2 regions of the Brevibacillus gelatini genome follow, and region 2 is predicted to be linked to the other one. Evidence: a T-box and tRNA genes for the amino acid it is inferred to sense, from the RefSeq annotation. Region 2 holds a T-box; the other holds one or more tRNA genes.
The links. A T-box is a leader RNA that pairs with one kind of tRNA and senses whether it is charged. The one in region 2 lies ahead of thrS (threonine--tRNA ligase), so its partner is inferred to be a tRNA-Thr.

Region 1 (10,752 bases), 840 kb from region 2:
CACTTCCGTGACCAGACCTTTGATCGCTACAAACAAAGGGGTCCATCCTGGGTCGGTAAAAGTAGTGACCAATATATCCCCTTCTTCCAGATTCGCCTCTTCCATGTGTAAAATGACTCGGGCCCGCCCCTCGATCACTCCGGCAGAAACAGCGAGACCGGCAAGGGCATTGGCTGGCAAGCTTTCCCGCTTGTACTTGCCAGAGATGATTTCACCGTCAGACGTGATGACACGAGGCGGGGTCAGCTTTTCGAATAATCGATAGTCTTCCTTTCGCTTGTGGATGATCTGCTGGTCCAGCTCGTTCGTGCGCACCGCTTCGTGAAACTCTTCAAACGTAAGATAGTACACGTCTTCTTTTTCGTGAAGAACGCCCGCCTGGACGAGTTTTTCGGCTTCTTTCAGCAAAGCTTGCTTGTAGACAAAATAGCGACTCACGATGAAGTATTTGGGATATTCGCGATAACCAGTGAAGTTGCGAATGCGGTCAATCATTTGTTTCGTTTCTCTTGCTTTTTGTTCCCCGTCCGGCAATTGCCTGACTCGCTCGATCATCTCTTGTTCTTTTTTAAGCGCTTCCTGTCGCCCTTGCTCAAATTTCTCCTTGCCGGCATTCGGCGCAAAATTTTTGATGTTGCTCAAAATCATGGGGACGAGCATATACGGGTTTTCACACCAGCGCGTTCTCGTCAGATCAATTTCTCCGGCACTGCGCATACCGTATTTGTCGAGATAGGCCTGGATCGCGTCATGCGCCTTTTGTCCGCCCTCTACCTTTCGCAGTCCATCCATAAAGTGCTCCGCTTGTGCGTGCTGCAAATAGTCAACGACCTTTGGATAAGGGCGAATCACATCGGCAACATCGAGGAGCGCCAGCCCCATTTCCGACGTGATGTTGTTTGGCACAGATTGGGAAAGCGTGTCGGCTGCGTTTTTTTCACCCAGCCACTCGGACATTTTTTCGTTAATCCATGTCGCAGCATTGAGCGCAGTCATAATCACGCCCATGTTTTCGGGGACAAATAGCACCTGCTTTAACTGCCGAATGTCTTCGAGAATAAAGGAAAACAAGTCCGGCCCGGATTTCGTCTGGATGCTTTGCTTTGTCTTTTCCAGCGCCTTTTGATTTCGCGCAATCAACTCAGCCACGATGGCTGGATCGACTTCGCTCGGTGTTTTCAGACTGGCGGTGAGCCTGCCTGGGTTGCTGTTGCCGGGCGCCTGCGCTTTGTCATCTGCTAGTGTCAATGGGATATAATCTCGCTCGATGATCGCAAGCAGCGCGTCTTTGATAAGCGGATCCGATTGTCCCAATGTTTTTAGCAGCGTCTGCCTGCCGTCAGGGGAAGCGAGCATCTTTGTCACATCGACAAACAACCTTCCCCCCGCTTTGTGCATCGGTGCATTCGTCGTCAGCAAAAAAACAGACATGCCCAATGGCTTCAGCGGGTTGGTCATCATTTGTTGGTGGCCCACCGATACGTAGACGTGATCGCCTTGATCGTTCGCTTCCGGGATGGGGTACAAAGTCGTAATCGGGCGGCTCTGGACAATGGAAAACGTATCGTCAACGAGGCACCATTCAATATCTTGCGGACAGCCAAAATGAGCTTCGATCTGCCTTCCGATGCGTGCCAGTTGCAAAATTTGCGGGTCGGTAAGAGTTTGCACCTTTTGTCGCTCAGGTTCGATCTGCTCCGTCTGTGTTCCGCCTTCTTTTCGTCCGTAAATCGCCAGCGTTTTGGTCGCGATTTTCTTGCTGACGATGACTCCGTCTTTTACCTGATAACCATCAGCGGAGACAAGGCCAGAGACGAGTGCTTCGCCAAGTCCAAAGCTGGCGTCGATTGACAGCAGCTTCCGGTTGGCTGTAATCGGGTCGGCGGTAAATAGAATCCCGGAAGCTTGCGGGAACACCATCCTCTGTACGATGACGGATAGAGAAACATCGCGGTGGCCAATTCCGTTCTGCATCCGGTAAATGACCGCGCGATCCGTAAACAGCGAAGCCCAGCATTTGCTGATATGCTGCAAAATGGCTTCGATTCCGATTATGTTCAAATAGGTGTCCTGTTGACCAGCAAAAGAAGCGTGCGGCAAATCTTCCGCAGTCGCGCTTGAGCGCACGGCATAAGCGTGTTTTGCACCATAGCGTGAGAGATAGCGAGTCACGGCTTCTACTACATCGGCGGGAATTTCCGCTTCTCTGATAATTTGCCGAAGCTGCCTGCTGATTTCACGCACTTGCTCCCGGTCTTCTGTGCCAAGCCTTGACAGGCGATCCAGCAAAGCATGGTACGTCTCGTTTTGTGCGATCGCTTTTTGATAGGCCGCGGTTGTCACACAAAATCCTTCCGGGACTTGTATGCCGGGGATTTTCGATAGCTCACCCAGATTGATTCCTTTTCCGCCAACGAGCCACTGCGCCGTTTTTTCCATTTCCTGAAAACCAAGGATCAACGTGCTCATACCGATCTCCCCTAACCATTCCATTGTGAAAAAGCATTTGACAAGTGATTGCGCAGGTGATACAATTAAAGTGTAAGATGAGGTACTACTAACCATAAAAGAAAGCGCAGACTTGTGCTTCGATTATATCATCGTGTCTTTTTAGGCGCAATAAGAAAACCCTGAGTGAAGCTCCGGGTTTTTTTGCGTTAGCGGATATTTGAAAGCTTGTAGTCATAACCGAGCAAGCTGCAAATCTTGGCCGGTTTAAGCCTGCCCTGCCTGCCCATGCACAGGCGGGCGCTCAGAAAGCATCCAATAAGGGTCAGCCATGTCCAGATCATGAAAAGCAAAAAAGCTTTTGTTCTGCCGAAAAAGCAGCCCAAAAGCCTGTCGTCTACTCGTATGGTGCGGTCGAGAGGACTTGAACCTCCACGGTGTTGCCACCACTAGAACCTGAATCTAGCGCGTCTGCCAATTCCGCCACGACCGCATATGAAACACGTGGTGCCGGCGATAGGAATCGAACCCACAACCCCCTGATTACGATTCAGGTGCTCTACCAATTGAGCTACGCCGGCAAGTAATGATATTCGCCATTCGTTTATCAAAAGATGGCGGAGCTGACGGGACTCGAACCCGCGACCTCCGGTGTGACAGACCGGCGTGAACTCCAACTTCACCACAGCTCCATGTGGTTTTTTCCATTTTTTACTCACTATCGTGGGCACTTCTGTAATATAGCATGTTTTCTACCAACTTTGCAATAGTTTTTGAAAATTTTATTCTCCATCATTTTTTCATAGATTTACCATTGAAAATCCGTTAAAATTTTATCCAGATATGCAGAAAATAGTAGATTGGTGGAGACGATGATATGAAACTGACTTCGAAGCTACTCACCTCCCTCGCCCTCTTCACTCTGCTGCCTACTGCTGCTCACGCCTCCTCTGGAGTGTACGTAGTATCAGCAGGGGACACGTTGAGCAAAATTGCCCGTGAGCACCAGACTACGGTCAGCCAGCTCATGCAAGTGAACCAGCTGAAAACCGATCAGCTGTCGATTGGCCAGACTTTGGCTTTGCCTGAGGGAAGCCTGTCGGCAAGCGCTGGAGCCGATCTCCCTCTCGATGTGATAGCCGGCTCCAATCTTTCCGCCCAGAATGAGCCGGAAGAATTGACGGCTGGCGAAAAAGCTCGCGTGACAGCAGATGTGCTGAACGTGCGCAAAAAAGCGTCGACGGATGCGAAAGTGTTAGGCAAGCTGAAGTATGGCGACCTGGTTGAAGTCGTCGAGACTGGCAGCGAGTGGACCAAAATCGAGTTCGAAGATGATGAAGCCTACGTCTTCTCCGCTTACTTGAGTCCAAAGCTCGCCCCTGACCTTGTGTTTACAGGCGAAGTTGATTCCGCAAGCCTGCATCGTCTGGAAGCGATCTTTGAACCATTGCTCAAAACTCCGTATGTGACTGGAGGAACTACCCCGGACGGATTTGATTGCAGCGGCTTTACTTCCTACGTATTTAGCCGACTCGGAGTAACTCTTCCGCGCACATCCGAGGAACAATTCCGCGGTGGAACATCGGTTCCGCTGGAGCAGGCAATGCCGGGCGACCTGCTGTTTTATGATTCCCTTGGAAAAGGACGTGTATCCCACGTAGCGATTTACCTGGGGAACGGCACGATCGTCCATGCAAACGGCGAAGACGTACGCTATGGCAAAGTGGAGTACATGCACAAGCTGTATCCGTTTTACGGCGTGAAGCGCTACGTCGATTTCCAGTAGTTTGATCCCAACAAACAGCCCACACCTGTCTGCAGGTTGTGGGCTGTTTGCATGTGGGACTCGTATCAATGAATTTCCGAATGTTGTCCGGCCTGCGGAGGTGTCTGATTGCCCCCGATTTCGATTTTTCCCAAGGCCTGCTTCATCTTGTCGAGCTGAAGCTGGTAATCGCGTACAACTGTGGTGAGAACGCTGACCGACTCTTTAAAATCGGGTTCGCTACTGACCCTGTCGATGGCTCTATGTAGATGCAGCATTTTGTTCTCTGTTTCCCGCAGTAAGTCGAGTAACTGCAATCCGTTTACCACGTCATCACCTCATTTGCTTTTTTCTTACTGTTTCCCGCTCCGTCCGTTGCTATGCGTCAAAAAACGCCCGACTCGCTTATCGGGCGTTTTTTCCTGCAAGCTTACGCACGTGCTGCGGCAAGCTCTACAAACGTATCAATATCTTTTTCGATCAAGGCAAGCGAGCTGCGCCAGAAGTCAACCGAGCGCACGTCGACGTCCATGATGGCCGCCACATCCGCAATGTTCATTTTGCCTGTGACAGACAAAAGCTCGTCATATTGCTGGACGAACGCTTCGCCGCGCTTCACATACTCGGCGTACAGTCCTTTGGCAAACAGCAGGCCAAAGGCGTACGGGAAGTTGTAGAAGTTGAAGTCGGCACTATAGTAATGCGGCTTGCACACCCACATGTACGGATGCAGCACGGCATGGTTCAGCCCTTCTCCGTAGGCGTCTTTTTGCGCTTGCAGCATCAGCTCCTTCAGCTCGTTGACGGACAGGGAGCCTTCCGCGCGACGGGCAAATACGGCCGTTTCAAACAGGTAGCGGCTGTAAATATCGACGATGACCTGACCGGCGCCCGAGATGTCGTTTTCCAGGATCGAAAACGCTTCTTCGGGTGTCGCCTGGGCCAAAGCCGCCTTGGCGATAATCGTTTCGCACAGAATCGACGCGGTTTCGGCAATCGGCATCGGATAGTCGCTGTTGCAAAACGCTTCCTGGACGAGACATTCGCCATGGTAGCCATGTCCCAACTCATGCGCCAATGTGCTTACGTCACTGTAGCTGCCTGTGTAGTTGGCCATGATCCGGCTTTCCCCGACCATGTGCAGGTTGTAGCAAAACGCTCCGCCGCGTTTGCCTTCGCGAATCTCGGCGTCAATCCACTGGTTGTCAAAAGCGCGGGCAGCATAATTCGCCAGCTTTTCGCTGAAGCTGCCAAAATGCTTGACAATAAAATCGCGCGCTTCCTGATACGTGAAGCGCATGTCGGCTTCGCCCACCGGAGCGAACAGGTCGTAGAACGGCAAGCCGTTCTCGTGTCCGAGCAGCTTGGCTTTTGCCCGGAAGTATTTCGTAAAGGCCGGCAAGCTTTCTTTCATGGCCGTGAGCATCGCGTCGAGTGTCGCCTTGTCCATGCGCGAATCGAGCAATGTTTTTTCCAGGGGCGATTCATAGCCGCGCAGCTTGGCTACGGTGATGACCTCGCCCTTGATGCCGTTCAGGCACGCCGCAGACGATTCCTCGATCTTTTTGTAGGCGGCAAGCTCTGCCTCGTAGGCGGTTTTGCGAAGCGTTGCATCTTTTTCATACGCCATGTTGCGCACGACTGGCAGAGGAAGCTGTTTCGCCTCTCCGTCAACGGTGATGTCCACCAACAAGGTCGAGGTCAGCATTTCCTGCAGCTTCGTCCAGGCGTTGGAGCCTGTGTTTTTCATTTTCGCCAAAATGATCTCTTCTTTTTCGCTGAGCATGTACTTGCTCTTCTCGGACAGTTCGGTCAGCATGAAGCGATGGGTTTCCAGCAGCTCTGACTGGCCAATCAACTCGCTCAGGTTGTCCAGCTGGCCCAGCCATTTCTGGAACTGCACGCCCGGCTCCACCAGCTCGACGGACTGCTCCTGTACTTTCTCGATCAATTGCAGCGCTTTTTCGTTTTTCGCGTCTACGCTTGCCGCAAGCTCGCCAAACGCGTACAAGCGGTACTGCGTCTGCAAAATCGACGTCAGCCGGGTAATGTACGTCTCCATCTTCTGGACAGCGTCTTCGGGCGATTGCAGGCTCATTGCGGTCCAGTTCTTTAGCTCGTCCATTTCCCGACACAGTTTTTCCCAATCTTGCCTGCATTCCGGCGAGTCAAACGACGTGTACAAAACGTCCAAGTTCCAGCGCATGTTCATGAGTTCGGCCTCCTTATGCCTATGTATGCTATGTATCAGACTCTATTGTAAAAAAATTTAGATAGATTAAGCAAGTTTTTATAAAAAACATGCGCAAACAAGACGGCCAGGCAGACAAGGCAGTCGCAAGAGACATCGGGGATCATTTTCCCGGCTCCCCTTCTTCGGCCCTCTCTAGCATGACAGCCACTTCGGCTGGCGGCTTTCTCGTGCGGCGTCTTGCTTTGCGCTTCTTTTTGCGCAGCACAAACAAGGCAGTCAGCATGAAGGCCAGTGTCGCAAGCTGAATCGGTTGGGAGAGCTTTGCCTGGACCCAGCCGCTCATGCCGAGCAGATGGAGTAGGACGGCTAGGTAAAGAAGAATCGATGCGAGATTTTGCGCGTTCACTCTTTTTCACCCCTGTCTGGCCAGATCGGATGGGAGAAGAAAAACTCCCGTGAAGCCAGGCTGGTGAGCTCCACAGGAGTGTCGGTTCGTGCTGTGTACCGTTTTGGGATTAGATCGGCAGAAGCTCTACGCTTTCCTTGCTCTCAAGCTCTGCCACCATGTCCAGCCAAGCTTGCGGCTTTTGCGGCAGGACGGCGTAATAGCGCTTGAGGAAAGTGACGATCAGTTCTGCCTCCAGGCTCGTCTGCTCTTCATTCGTCGGCAGGAAGCCAAGGTCGAGTCCAGCTACTGCTTCACCATCGTTTTGCCAGGATGGATGCACATACGCGATATTCGTGCGCTTGTAGCCCAGATGGGAAAGAACTTCCCGGCGCACGAACGGGTCCATCGGCTTGATGCCGCCAAAGCTGTGCTCCTGCACACGGTACGGATCGTAAATTTCGGCAAACATGCCGTACAGTTCCTTGCCATTTTCCTTCGCCAGCGCGAGCAGGTCTTTTTGCCGCTCTCTCGCCAGAAAACGGCCTACGCCAAGCCCTTCCCGCCCGATAATGGTGAAGTCGGTCATGGCGACGTTCAGATCAGGATAGTAGCGGTATTCCGTAGCGCCGACTACCTCTCCTTCATGTACGGCCACAAATACGCGAATTCCCGGGTCTTCGAGCGGCTCTTTCCACAATTCGTAGGCGAGAACCTCCTCTGGCGGGAAAACTTCCTGCATCAAGCGGTGCATTTTGGCAAACAGCGGATTGTCAATATGTTGAATGCGTACAAATTCCATCGTGATTCATCCTCCTGGTTCTGAAAAATCGGTAATTCGTTCGTCGCCTAGCGTGCCAGAAACGGGTTTTTCCACTCCATCAGCACGGCGTAGTTGCGGGACTCCTCGTCCTCCAAATAGTTCGGCACAATTTGCACAGGCATCCGGCCACAACGCATGAGAAACGTAATGACCGGGTCTTTGACCTCTCCCGCTACCACGCGCTCGACGTATTGCTCCGGCGTCCACTCATCTGCATAACGGCCGTAACCAGGCATTCTTCCGCCGCCCAAAAGCCGTTTCAAGCCTTTTTGGACGACCAGCTCGTACATTGCCTGCATCATCAGTTGTCCGAGTCCGAGCTTGCGGTGGCTCGGCCGGATGCAGATGTCCACGATGTACAGCGTGTCCCCGTCTGGATCGTGGTTGCGGATGTAACCGTTGTCGGTCACATCTGCCCACTTGTGCTCCGGGTGGGCAGGGTCGAATTGCACGAGCAGTCCGGTCATCGAGCCTGCCAGAACACCGTCCACCTCCACGCAAATCGCGCCCTCGGGAAAAAGCGTGATGTGGTTGGTGAGCTGCTCCTGGTTCCACCACAGCTCGGAGGGAAACGGCGGCGGGAAGCTCTCCGCCTGAATCTGGATCAGCTCGAAAAAGTCGGAGCGGTTGTAGTTGCGGATGACAGCCTTGCGCGGCTTGTCCCCTTCAAACACATACAGTTCTTTGCGGTACATTTCCATCCTCCGTCTGTTCGCGAGATGCTAGCTCCAATCGGGATACAGGTCTGTGCGACGGTCGCGCCACGTTGTCACCGAGCCTTTTTCCCGCACTTCGTACAACAGCGACAGGTCGAGGTCGGCAGTCACGAGCATGTCCTGGTTGATTTCGCCCTCGGCAAGCACTCCGCGCGGCGGAAACGGCACATCGTTTGGCGTCAAAATCGCCGCCTGACCGAAGTTGGCGCGCATAAAGTCGACAGTCGGCAGCGAACCTACTGTCCCCGTCAGAACGACGTACACCTGATTTTCGATGGTGCGCGCATGGCTCGTGTAGCGTACGCGATGGAAAGCGTGGCGGTCGTCGGTGCAGGACGGACAGAAAATGACGTCTGCGCCGCGCGCCTTGGCGATGCGCACCCACTCGGGAAACTCGATGTCGTAGCAAATAATCAGCGCGACCTTGCCTTTGTCGGTTTCAAAAATTTGCAGCGAGTCGCCTGCCCCCATGTTCCAGCCTTTGATTTCCCATGGCGTGATGTGGATTTTCTTTTGCTGGCCCACCCGTCCGTCCGGGTAGAACAAAAAGGCGGTGTTGTACAGCTTACCGTTTTCCTCGATAATGTGCGTGCCGCCGATGAGGTGCATGTCGTACTTGGCCGCAAGCGAAGTAAAAAGCTGCACGTACCGCTCTGTAAAGGACGGCAACGCTGTAATCGGCAAAGCGTTTCCTTGTCCGTCGCCGATCGACATGAGCTGGGTGGTGAACAATTCCGGAAACAGCAAAAATTCGCTGTCGTACTCCTGGGCGTTACGAACGTAGTGCTCGACTTGATTGGCAAAATCTTCAAAGCTATGTATCGTATGCAGATGGTACTGCACTGTGGAGACGCGCATTTTCACAGCAATCTTCCTTCCTTTTTCCAGATGTCTAAAATATATCAAAAATGATCGGGAAAGTCTCTCTTTCCAGATAAACAAGTGCAAAGGCTGGACGTTGAGGCGACTGCTCAAGCGAAACAGGCAGTCCGTTCGTTTTTTACGTTACGTTCATCCCTTCGAAAGCTGGTATAATAGCTACGTGAGACATAGGAGGAATCCAGATGGATGAATGGTTGAACAAGCCTGTGAAAACGAAAGAGCGTCCGAAAAAGCGCGGAATCGTTGAATACATCGACGAGCAGTACATCGTCGTCTTTTTTACGGCTCCGCTGAAGGAACGCGTGATTTTTTCCAGCAAGGAGTCGTTTTTGAACAAAGTGGAGTTGCTGGAGGACGCGCCGTCCACACCCTAGCAGCCTGCTTTTTTACCCGCCAAAAAACCCGTATCCGGCACAACGATTGGTGCGCAGGATACGGGTTTTCGCTTTTACGCGTAGTGCTCTTCGCGAAGGCGCTTGATTTCTTCGCTGTCGAGGTACTCGTCGTAGGTCATCATCTTGTCGATCACGCCTTTTGGTGTGAACTCGATGATCCGGTTGGCGATCGTTTGCACGAACTGATGGTCGTGGGAGACGAACAGCACGGTTCCATCGAAGTCGATCAAGCCGTTGTTCAACGCCGTAATCGATTCCAGGTCCAGGTGGTTCGTCGGTTCGTCCATAATCAGCACGTTGGCGCCAGACAGCATCATTTTGGACAGCATGCAGCGAACCTTTTCGCCCCCGGACAGCACGTTCGCTTTTTTCAGCGCTTCGTCGCCCGAGAACAGCATGCGGCCAAGGAATCCGCGGATGAACGTCTCGTCTTGCTCCTTGGAGTATTGACGCAGCCAATCCACGAGGTTCAAATCTGTGTCGAAGTATTGGGCGTTGTCTTTCGGGAAGTACGCGCGGGAAGTGGTGACTCCCCATTCAAAAGAACCGCTGTCCGGCTCAACTTCGCCCATCAAAATCTGGAAGAAGGTCGTCTTTGCCAGCTCATTTGGTCCGACAAACGCTACCTTGTCCCCTTTGTTGATGACCAGATGGAGGTTTTCAAACAGCTTTTCGCCCTCCACTGTCTTGCTCAAGCCTTCAATCGAAAGCAGGTTTTTGCCCGCTTCGCGCTCCGGCTTGAAGTTGATGAACGGATATTTGCGGCTGGATGGACGGATGTCTTCCAGTGTAATTTTCTCCAGCAGCTTTTTGCGCGAGGTCGCTTGCTTCGACTTGGAAGCGTTGGCGGAGAAGCGCGCGATGAACTCCTGGAGCTCCTTCATCTTCTCTTCTTTTTTCTTGTTCTGTTCACGAGCCATCTTCAGCGCGAGCTGGCTGGATTCGTACCAGAAGTCGTAGTTACCCACGTACATTTGAATTTTGCCGAAGTCAATATCCGCGATGTGCGTACACACTTTGTTCAGGAAGTGACGGTCATGGGAAACGACGATGACGGTGTTTTCATAATCGGCCAGGAAGTTTTCCAGCCAGCGAATCGACTCAATATCCAAGTGGTTCGTCGGCTCGTCCAAAAGCAGAATGT
Region 2 (10,752 bases):
TTGCGCGTCTGGAAGCCGACGACGGTTTTCCAGCCTTTTTGCGCAAAAAGTTCTCTCGTCTCGCGCGGCGTCAAATAATATTCGGCAAAACGTTCGGGCCGCGGCCGCTTGCGTACATGCACGGGCCCGCCTACGTACAGTTCCGGTTTTTCCAGCAGCTTTTTCACGCCCGGATGCGCCCGGTCTTCGGTGCGAAACACTTGTCTGGCTTCCCGCACCTTGTCTGGCCGGTAGAGGCTTTGCACATGGAGGATGGCGTAGTCTTCGCCGTCTTCTCCGCGCAGCCATACCGCATCCCCCGGCTTGAGGTCCGCGTGCTCCGCCGGATCGACTGCGAGCGTCACTGGCAGCGGCCAAACCGTCCCGTCTGCGAGCCGCATCCGCTCCACGACAGAATGGTAGTCGTCCTCCCCGAGAAAGCCTGTCAGCGGAGAGAAAGCGCCAATGGCGAGACAATCGAGGTCAGACAATGTCCACTTATCTACCGTGATCGCTTTTTTGATACCGGCTCGGGATACTGCTTGCGGCTGATTCTCCAGCCGATCAATCAGCGTCCCACCGTGTGGCGAGATCGTTTGCATAACGTGTCCTCCCTTATGTTCCCTTACTTGTGCAGACCGCATTCGGTCTTGTCAAAGCCAGCCCAGCGGCCTGCGCGCGGGTCCTGTCCCGGCTGGACAGGCCTGGTGCAAACACTGCAGCCAATGCTTGGGTAGTTGCGGTCGTGCAAAGGATTGTAGGGGACATCGTTGGCATGTATATATGCCCACACCTGGTCCATCGTCCAGTCTGCGAGCGGATTGAACTTCACCAGCTGGAATTTTTCATCCCACTCCACCTTTTTCGCGTTGGCGCGAGTTGGCGCCTGGTCGCGGCGAATGCCTGTAATCCAGGCGTCGTAGCCGGACAGCACCCGCTTCAAAGGCTCTACCTTGCGAATTTGGCAGCACAGATTCGGGTCTTTTTCCCACAATTTTTCTCCGTGAAGCTTTTCCTGCTCAGCCAGAGTCATCTCGGGCAGCACCTGGATAAATTTCGTTTGGTACCGCTCCTCCAGCTTGTCGCGCGTCTCGTACGTCTCCGGAAAATGTTTGCTCGTATCGAGATAAAAAACAGGGATCGTCGGTGCCAGTTTGTGCAGCATGTCGATCAGCACGACATCCTCGGCACCGAAGCTTGAGGCGAGGACGAGACTGCCCGCGAAGTGTTCGACCGCCAGAACAAGCACATCCTGCGGGGATTTTGCTTCCATCCGGTACGCCCATACTTGCAGTTCTTCGTCCGCCATCCTCTGGCGATTGCTCATCAGCGAAACTCCTTTCCTGCTAGGATTCCCCCACCATCATATGTCTGGAAGCAGCAAGTGGAGATTCGTCCTGCCGACAAAACTGCCGGGACAGCCCCGCAAGAAATGAAAAAAGCGACCAGGTCTGTTGGCCCGATCGCTCTTTTTGGGATGGCTCGCCTCTTATTTTTTGTCAGAGTCACTGTTATCAGCCGGGAAAATAAACGCGCTGCCTGTCGGAATCGTGTTGGGTTTCACCTGGTCTACTTGTTGGGCAGTCGGTGCCCCTGTGATGAAGACAACAGGTGCCACGTAGGCATCATCCTTTTCTTTGGCAAACGCTCCCGGAACGAACAGCGCCGAACAGATCACCGCAGCAGCACCCATCATCATCCACTTTTGTTTTTTCATCTCTACCCTCTCCTATCCATTGTTTTCCATCGACGATTTTTATTGTATGGCAGGAGGCGGTCTTCTCGACACGGGCGGAAGATTGTTTTTGTCTGCGACCTGAGACGGAGCTTTCTCTCGGCCTAACCAAAAAAAGCCGACCTTCCCCAATGGAAAAGATCGGCTTTTGCTTTTTCGCGCAAGAAAGTGATTACGCGTTCAGTTTGCCTTTTGCTACTGCTGCCAGTTCGTTGAACGCAGCTTTGTCGTTCACAGCCAGGTCAGCCAGCATTTTGCGGTTTACTTCGATGCCAGCCACTTTCAGGCCGTGCATCAGACGGCTGTAGGACAGACCGTTCAGGCGAGCTTGCGCGTTGATACGAGTGATCCACAGTTTGCGGAAGTCGCGTTTCTTTTGACGACGGTCACGGTATGCATAGAGCAGGGATTTCATAACCTGCGCATTTGCAGATTTAAACAGGCGATGTTTGGAACCGAAGTATCCTTTCGCCAGCTTCAGGATTTTTTTATGACGACGGCGTGTAACAATGCCACCTTTTACTCTTGGCATACTAAACTCCTCCTGGTCTTTCCAGCATGGCGGCCTGCTTCCAGGCACTTAGGGAGCTCATGCTGCGTAATGTGTTTGATGATGCGGAACCTTACAGGTAAGTGAGCATTTGCTCAATGCGTTTTTGGTCACCTTTGGAAACAAGTGCAGCTTTGCGCAGGTGGCGCTTTTGCTTGGTTGTTTTGTTGGCGAACAAGTGGCTACCAAATGCGCGGTCGCGCTTCAATTGGCCGCTTCCAGTCTTTTTGAAACGTTTTGCAGCAGCCTTGTTGGTTTTCATTTTAGGCATCTGAAAAATCCTCCTGTCTAAACGACTATCTTACTTTTCCGCTTTCGGAGCCAGAATCATGATCATGCTGCGGCCCTCGATCTTCGGTTTACGCTCAGGCGTAGCGAGATCTTCACACTGAGCAGCTACACGTTCCATAACGCCAAGCCCGATTTCGGAGTGGGTGATTTCACGTCCACGGAAACGGATCGTACACTTCACCTTGTGGTGATCCTCCAAGAACTTGCGGACGTTGCGAAGCTTGGTTTGAAAATCGTGTTCTTCGATGTTAGAAGAAAAACGCACTTCTTTCAGCTCGATGATCTTCTGGTTTTTCCGTGCTTCTTTCTCCTTTTTCGCCTGCTCGTACTTGAACTTTCCGTAGTCCATGATACGGCATACAGGCGGTTTGGCTGTCGGAGCAACGTTTACCAGATCCAAATCGGCTTCCTGGGCAATGCGCAACGCTTCCCTGAAGGGTACGACTCCCAATTGGCTCCCGTCAGCGCCGATCAAACGGACTTCACGGGCACGGATCGCTTCGTTAACTAACATTTGATCCTTGCTAATACTTGCCACCTCCGTCAATTTCGAGAAGGAACAAAAATGTGCGAACGCAACTGCGCCCGCACATATCTCACCTAAGCAATTTCAATAGATCCAAGGATCTCCTTGCATAAGAGTTACCTGTCAACAGTCGTGAAGACGTCGACCCAGGTGAGAAGCTGGGCGCCTCTGCTTGTTCTCGAATTATGAAGTGTTTATACACGCAACTTATCATACAAGGTAGAGTTGTCTTTGTCAAGGCTTTATGCTCTTTATCCTCCAATGTGGGACATTTCCACCTTCGGACGCTTTTGCAGTCCCGGCGTTTCGTCCAGCCGTTCCTCCGAATAGCGCTCGTCGCGCTTTTCCCAGATCGCGCGAATCAGCTCCCGGATTTCGTCGTCGCTTCGCCCGCTGCGCAGCGGCTCGCGCAAGTCATGTCCGGCGGAGGCGAACAGGCAGTTGTACATTTTCCCCTCAGCAGACAGCCGCGCGCGCGTGCAGGTAGAACAAAAGGCTTGTGTCACCGACGAGATCAGCCCTATCTCCTGATCGCTTCCCTCGTAGCGGTAGCGCGAAGCGACCTCGCCGAAGTAGTTCGGCTCGACTGGCGCGAGCGGCATTTCTGCGTGGATCAGCCGGACGATTTCGCTGGAAGGCAAGACCTGATCGAGTCTCCAGCCGTTGCTGTTGCCAACATCCATGAACTCGATAAAGCGCAAGGTATGCCCCTGCTCGCGGAAGTAACGGGCCATCGGCAAAATGTCCTGGTCATTGACGCCGCGCTGAACGACCATGTTGATTTTCACTCCGAGTCCCGCCTCTGCCGCCGCGCGAATCCCGTCGAGCACGGCATCCACGGGATAGCCTCTGCCGTTCAACATGCCAAATCGCTCGTTGTCCAGGCTGTCGAGACTGACGGTGACGCGATCCAGTCCGGCTTCCTTCAATGCCTGGGCATGGCGGACGAGCAGCGAGCCATTCGTGGTCATGGCAATATCCTGGACGCTGTCTATTTTCCGGATCATTTGAATGAGTGTTGGCAAATCCCTGCGCATCAGCGGTTCTCCGCCGGTAATCCGGATTTTCCGCACGCCAAGCGACGTAAATATACTGGTCAACCGGGCAATTTCTTCAAACGACAGCAGTTTGTGCTGCGGTAAAAATTCAAAGTCCGATCCAAAAATTTCAGCCGGCATACAGTACCGGCACCGAAAATTGCATCTGTCTGTCACGGAAATGCGCAGATCACGGAGAGGGCGGTTTCGTGTGTCACGTACTTGCAACTGCTCTGGCACTGCTGGTCACTCCCCTTTTCCTGGCTGAGCATGGCATGCTACAAGCGGTGCAGGCTTTTTTACTAGCGTACCACATTCATTAGGGAAATGGCTCGCTTTCCCTGCACTTTTCACCGCTTCGCAACATCGCGAGCAGGTGGAGGGGGAAAAAGGGGAAAGCACCATAATGTAAAAGGGCAGTTTCCCGCCGTTCGAGGGAGAACTGCCCTTTTTTGCGTTACTTCATTTCGTTGATTTCTGCGCGAATTTTTTCCACGAACGCATCAACGGTCATGGAACCTTCATCGCCTACTCCGCGTTTGCGTACAGACAGAGTGCCGTCTGTCACTTCTTTTTCCCCGATGACCAGCATGTACGGGATTTTTTGCACTTGCGCTTCACGGATTTTGTAGCCGATTTTTTCGTTGCGCGCATCCAGCTCTACGCGGATGCCAGCTTGCTGCAGCTTTTCCTTGACTTGCTCGGCGTACGGAATGTGCACCTCGCTGATGTTCATCAGACGTGCCTGGATTGGCGTCAGCCATACAGGGAATGCGCCTGCGTAGTGCTCGATCAGGATGCCGATGAAACGCTCCATGGAGCCGTACATCGCACGGTGCAATACAACCGGACGATGCTTCTCGTTGTCTTGGCCCACGTAAGTCAGATCGAACTTCTCCGGCATCTGGAAGTCGAGCTGGATGGTACCGCATTGGTGACGGCGTTTCAACGCGTCGGTAATCTGGAAGTCGATCTTTGGTCCGTAGAACGCGCCATCGCCTTCCTTGATTTCGTACGGCATCTCCAGCTGCTCCAGCACTTTTTTCAGAGCGCTTTCCGCTGTTTCCCACAGTTCGTCGGAGCCCATGGAATCTTCCGGACGAGTGGAGAGCGCTACGCTGTATTCAAAGCCGAACACTTTGTAGATTTTGTCGATCAGCTTAATCATGTTTTTGATCTCGCTCTCGATCTGGTCAGGACGGACGAATACGTGCGCGTCGTCCTGGCAGAAGGTGCGAACCCGCAGCATGCCGTTCAGCGCACCGGAGTATTCGTGGCGGTGAACCTGGCCGAACTCGGAATAGCGAATCGGCAAGTCGCGGTAGGAATGCATGGTGTTTTTGTAAATGAGCATGTGGCCTGGGCAGTTCATCGGCTTCAAGGCGTAAGTCGCGTTGTCTACCTCAGAGAAGTACATGTTTTCCTTGTAGTGGTCCCAGTGACCGGATTCTTTCCAGAGGCGCTCGTTCATGAGGAACGGAGTGCGCACCTCTGTGTATTGAGCCAGCTGTTGCAGACGGCGGGAGAATTGCTCCAGCTCGTTGCGGACCGTAAATCCGTTTGGCAGGTAGAACGGCATGCCAGGCGCTTCCTCGGAGAACATGAACAGCTCCAGCTCTTTGCCCAGTTTGCGGTGATCGCGCTTTTTCGCCTCTTCGATGAAGTGCAGGTATTCGTCCATATCCGCTTTTTTCGGCCAGGCGGTACCGTAGACGCGCTGCAGCACCTGGTTTTCCGCTTTTCCGCGCCAGTATGCACCTGCCACGCTCATCAGCTTGAACGCTTTGATGTAGCCAGTGGACGGCAGGTGCGGCCCGCGACAGAGGTCGAAAAACTCGCCCTGCTCGTACAGCGTGATCGTCGCATCTGCCGGCAGGTCGCGGATCAACTCCAGCTTCAGATGGTCGTTGAGGTTTTGAAAAATTCTTGTCGCCTCGTCGCGGCTGACAACTCTGCGGCGGATTGGCAGGTCTTCCTTCACGATTTTTTCCATTTCCGCCTCAATCTTGCCAAGGTCCTCCGGAGAGAGAGAAACCGGAATGTCCATATCGTAGTAGAAGCCATCCTCGATCACAGGACCGATGCCGAGTTTGACATCGCTGCCGTACAGGCGTTTTACCGCCTGGGCAAGCAAGTGAGCGGTACTGTGGCGATATACTTCCAGCCCTTCCGGCGAATCGAGCGTCACGATTTCAATGGCTGCGTCATTCTCAAGCGCTGTGTACAGATCCACCACTTTGCCGTCAATTTTGCCAGCTACTGCTTTTTTCTTCAGGCTTGAACTGATGGAGCCTGCGATCTCTTCGATGGTAATCCCAGCTTCGTACTGACGGACAGCTCCATCCGGGAACGTTACGTTAATTTGTGCCACCTTGGATTCTTCCTTTCCATTTGTTGATGATGAGAAAATAAAAAACACCCATCCCAAAAGGGACGAGTGTATTCTCGCGGTACCACCCTAATTCAAGTCTGTTTTGGCAAAAAGGGCCGTGCAAAACTGCCCGAACAGACTCCTCGTTGACATGGTAACGGTATAGAACCGGCAAGCCGTTAGTAAAAGCGTACGCTTCGTTCCCGGCTGCTACTCGAAGGGGGTAGACCATATCATCTCGCAGCAAGCTTCCAGCCAAGGCCCGCCTCTCTATCGCGATCCCGATATTGTCCATGTCCTTCTCATCGTATTTGCAAGCGATATACAACTGTTGGTGCTAATTATAGTTTAGTCGGATTGTTCCCGTCAAGTACGCGTCTTTGCCCAAGGCAGAGCGAACAGGAATGGCAGGTGACGAGCCTGCTGTCAAAAATGCTGCGGATGGTTTGCACCAGCCCCGGCTTTTCCCCGGCCATGTGCAAAACAATGTTCTCAGGAGCCAGTGTAACCAGCGCGCTGACGAGGTAATCCTCGTCCCGGCATTTTTGTTCGTCCATGCTCAGCACCGAATCCAGCTGCTCCAGCCAAAGACGATTTCCGTTTTTGTCATAAAGGTGGAAAGGTTTGTCCACACTAGGAACAACATGAACCACTTCCTGCTTCACTTCCTGCACGGCGATAAAATACCGCAAAAGCTCGACAAATTCCTGATATTGCTTGTCTTCCAAATATTCGTCGATCCCGGATTCCACCAGCTCGAACAGCTCATTCCAATGTTCCTGCAGCCGAAACCGGACAAACCCGAGCACGTTGATGGTTCGCTCATGCTCCAGATAGGAAAATGCCTTGCGGTACACGTTAGCCTTTCGGGTCGTGGCGGTCAGGAGTTCGCGTCCGTCCTGCTCGATCTCCCGGCACATGCGCTCGATGTATGGATAAATGTCTGTCCACTCTTCTTCCAGCTGCTCTGCTGCCAACAGATCGGCAGCCATTTCCTGCATGATCTCAGGCTCCTTGACCTGTGTCACCCACTCGGCCAATGTCAATGCCACAAAAGCTCTTGCCCAATCGATTGTCTGCGCATCGTATTCCTCTTCACACCAGCTTTGAAAAAGGAAGGTGCAGTAGTCTTCCTGTTCCTGCTCCTTGTATGTAATGCGCACCGGGGCAGTATTGACCCGCTCCATCATCTCATTGACGATAACACGATACGTGCCGCTATGCTCAGGGACATTCTCCAGCAAGACGCGAAACGTTTGCATTTTCATCCCCCCAACCGCAATTGTAGTTACAGTATATGTCCCGAGATAGGCGATATACTTTTAAACGATTGGAAACCGGGGATTGGCATCTGCCCTTTTGGGATAGAAAAACACGCTGCCTGCGCGTCTATTCCGCTTTTGCGAAAAGACGATCCGGCAGCGTGCTGCTGAATGTTTTTCAATTAGTTTTGCATCACAAAATCCCGCTCCGCCATCTCGCCGTCCTTGAACACGCGCAGGATCTCGTACTGGGTGTTGCGCTGCGCCGGAATTTTGCCCGCGCCGCGGATCAGTTCGAGAATCTGGTTGGTGTTCACCTTGTAGGTACATGCGGCAGCCGAGACGACGTTTTCTTCCATCATCGTCTGACCGAAATCGTTTGCTCCGTAGGAGAGGGAAAGCTGGCCGTACTTCGGACCCATCGTCACCCAGGAAGCCTGGAGATTTTCGAAGTTGTCCAGCATCAGTCGGCTGATCGCCAGCGTCTTGAGGTATTCCTCCGGCGTGTTGTTCACCGCTTTCATGTTCGTGTTGTCCGGCTGGAACGTCCAGACGATAAACGCCTTGAAGCCGTGCGTCTCGTCTTGTGCTTCCCGAATGCGCATCAAGGACAGCACGCGCTCTTCCATTTCCTCGCCGAAGCCGATCACCATCGTCGCCGTCCCTGGCAAGCCAATGCGGTGGGCAGCTTTTTGTGTTTCGATCCACTCTTTCCACGAGCCTTTCAGGCGGGAAATTTTGCGGCGGGTACGGTCGTCGAGAATTTCGGCACCCGCTCCCGGCAAGGAATCCAGCCCAGCGGCCTTCAGCTCCTTGAGCACGTCTTCGACCGTCATGTTGGAAACTTCCGCGATTTTCAACACTTCCGCTACCGACAAGGAGTGCATCGTAATTTGCGGGAAACGCTGCTTGATCGCACGCAGCAGGTCGGTGAAATAGTCGATCCCCAGATCCGGATTGGTTCCGCCCTGCATCAAGATTTCCGTGCCGCCGACATCAACTGTCTCCTGAATCTTTTGGAAAATAGTCTCTCTGGGCAATACATAGCCTTCGCTTGAACCGGGACGTCGGTAAAAGGCGCAAAAGCGGCAATACGTATCGCAAACGTTCGTATAGTTCACATTTCGGCTGATAACAAACGTGGCAATCGGGTCTGGATGGTGCTTTTGCATCACCAGATTGGCGTAGTGTCCGATCTTTTCAATTTCATTGCTGGCAAACAGAGCGAGGCCGTCTTCCAGTCCCAGTCGTTCTCCGGCAAGGGCACGTTCCAATATAGCATCGATCAAAAGGATCACTCCTCGTACCATACGTAAATTCCATCCCACATGATAACACACTCGGGACATAACGGCTATAGTTCGGGGTGCTGGCACAAACCGGGCACTGACGAAAAACAGCCCTGCCAAAAGCAGAGCTGTCCGTTTCTGTCGCCATGGGTCTTATTCATATCCGATCTGCTCATACACTTCCGGTTCCCAATAAATGACGGTTTGCGAAAGCGGCAGATTGGTTTCACGCGCGCCATTCGGCCGGCCGTTAAAATAAATGATTTCCGTCACGGCTACCCGATCTCCACGCACGTCAATTTCTCCTGTCAACTCCAGTTTGGTTCCATCTGGCGCATAAAAAACGACTTTCCCCGATCCCAATGTCTTCATCCGTTCCTCCAATATTGTATGTCCTTTTTTTTATACTAATGGACATTCTTTCCTATCGTCAACGAAAAATAAGAGGACTTCTTTCCTAGTGATTCCTGCTTCTTCCGGGTCGAATCGCGCAGGTCGAATTTCTCCATAACGGGCCTGGCACCTGAAAAGCGTAACCCCCGGTGTTGTAAAACGTATTTCCTACTGTTGGCTCAGCCAATTGGCGGTCTGTGGTTGGACAAAGCGGCATATGCTAACTACTGTAGACCGCATTTTTCCTGTATAATGGAAACCCGAGAGGAAACGTCCTAAGGAGATGCTCAATGCTCGATCAAATCACACAACTGTTCATGCAATATGGAATATGGGGACTCTTTGGCATGGCCTTTTTGGATTCGTTCATCAGTCCGGTTCCTCCTTTTTTTATGCAAATTGCGATGAGTCTGCTCGACCCCGGTTCAGCGCTCCGCTATGCGACCGTAGCCTTTACCGCCTCGATTCTCGGTGCGCCAATCGGCTTTTTGCTGGGTAAATGGCTGGGCAAGCCGCTTTTGCAAAAGCTGCTTCCGGAAAAATGGGTTGTGGCCGCCACCGAGAAATTCGCCAAAAACGGGGATGCTGCCGTGCTGATCGGCGCTTTTACTCCCATTCCCTTCAAGGTGTTTACGTTGCTGAGCGGCGTGTTCAACTACTCGCTGACAAAGCTCATGTTCTTTGCCATCGTCGGCCGAGGCTTGAAATTTTTTCTGATCGGAACCTTGTTTCACCTGTACGGCAAGCATGCCAAAGTGCTGCTGGATGAATACCTGGAGATCAGTCTCCTGGGCGTCGCCGCGCTCGTGGCGATCGGCTGGTTCATCTGGAGCAAGCGTCGAAAACGTTATGCCTGAGTGTCCCTGGAAATGCAAAACGCCCGAGCGTGCCATGTGCGGCTGCCCGGGCGTTTTTTTGCTGGCTTGCTGCGAAAAAATTCGTTGGAGCATTCACCGATCTGGTATACGCCCATATATTGTCATTGTGAGTTTAGGAGGAGGTGAAGCAATGGCCGTCATCAAAGCGAACAGTAACGACGTCGATATGCTTGCCCGCTTGATCCGCGCTGAAGCCGAAGGAGAAGGCGAACTGGGCATGCTCATGGTCGCCAACGTCGGCGTGAACCGCATTCTCGCCAACTGCCTCGACTTTAGGAATATACGGAGCATGCGGGATATGGTTTATCAATCTCCGGGCGGGTATGAAGCCGTCCAAAAACCGTACTTTTACCAGCGCGCCCGCGACCGGGAAAGACGTCTGGCCAAGCGCGCCGTTAACGGCGAGCGTACACGTCCCGCAACCAATGCGCTTTGGTTTTA

Region 1: it encodes a tRNA-Thr, which carries the amino acid that the T-box ahead of thrS (threonine--tRNA ligase) is inferred to sense. The anticodon was not compared.

The regions. Positions count from the first base shown of each region.
Region 1 is NZ_CP154342.1:2,118,032-2,128,783, reverse strand. Features, by position in the region: partial or broken gene ppsA (phosphoenolpyruvate synthase) at 1-2,469, opposite strand, end outside; tRNA gene AAFJ72_RS10610 (tRNA-Leu) at 2,855-2,941, opposite strand; tRNA gene AAFJ72_RS10605 (tRNA-Thr) at 2,954-3,029, opposite strand; tRNA gene AAFJ72_RS10600 (tRNA-Asp) at 3,064-3,140, opposite strand; gene AAFJ72_RS10595 (NlpC/P60 family protein) at 3,326-4,234, shown strand; gene AAFJ72_RS10590 (hypothetical protein) at 4,300-4,542, opposite strand; gene AAFJ72_RS10585 (M3 family oligoendopeptidase) at 4,644-6,425, opposite strand; gene AAFJ72_RS10580 (hypothetical protein) at 6,568-6,813, opposite strand; gene AAFJ72_RS10575 (GNAT family N-acetyltransferase) at 6,923-7,594, opposite strand; gene AAFJ72_RS10570 (GNAT family N-acetyltransferase) at 7,642-8,310, opposite strand; gene AAFJ72_RS10565 (carbon-nitrogen hydrolase family protein) at 8,338-9,195, opposite strand; gene AAFJ72_RS10560 (hypothetical protein) at 9,396-9,587, shown strand; gene AAFJ72_RS10555 (ABC-F family ATP-binding cassette domain-containing protein) at 9,662-10,752, opposite strand, start outside.
Region 2 is NZ_CP154342.1:1,282,734-1,293,485, reverse strand. Features, by position in the region: gene sat (sulfate adenylyltransferase) at 1-581, opposite strand, end outside; gene AAFJ72_RS06530 (phosphoadenylyl-sulfate reductase) at 605-1,306, opposite strand; gene AAFJ72_RS06525 (hypothetical protein) at 1,469-1,696, opposite strand; gene rplT (50S ribosomal protein L20) at 1,887-2,246, opposite strand; gene rpmI (50S ribosomal protein L35) at 2,338-2,535, opposite strand; gene infC (translation initiation factor IF-3) at 2,566-3,069, opposite strand; gene moaA (GTP 3',8-cyclase MoaA) at 3,333-4,358, opposite strand; gene thrS (threonine--tRNA ligase) at 4,576-6,489, opposite strand; T-box leader at 6,545-6,804, opposite strand; gene ytxC (putative sporulation protein YtxC) at 6,831-7,751, opposite strand; gene mqnC (cyclic dehypoxanthinyl futalosine synthase) at 7,934-9,040, opposite strand; gene AAFJ72_RS06485 (hypothetical protein) at 9,194-9,412, opposite strand; gene AAFJ72_RS06480 (YqaA family protein) at 9,724-10,290, shown strand; gene AAFJ72_RS06475 (cell wall hydrolase) at 10,442-10,752, shown strand, end outside.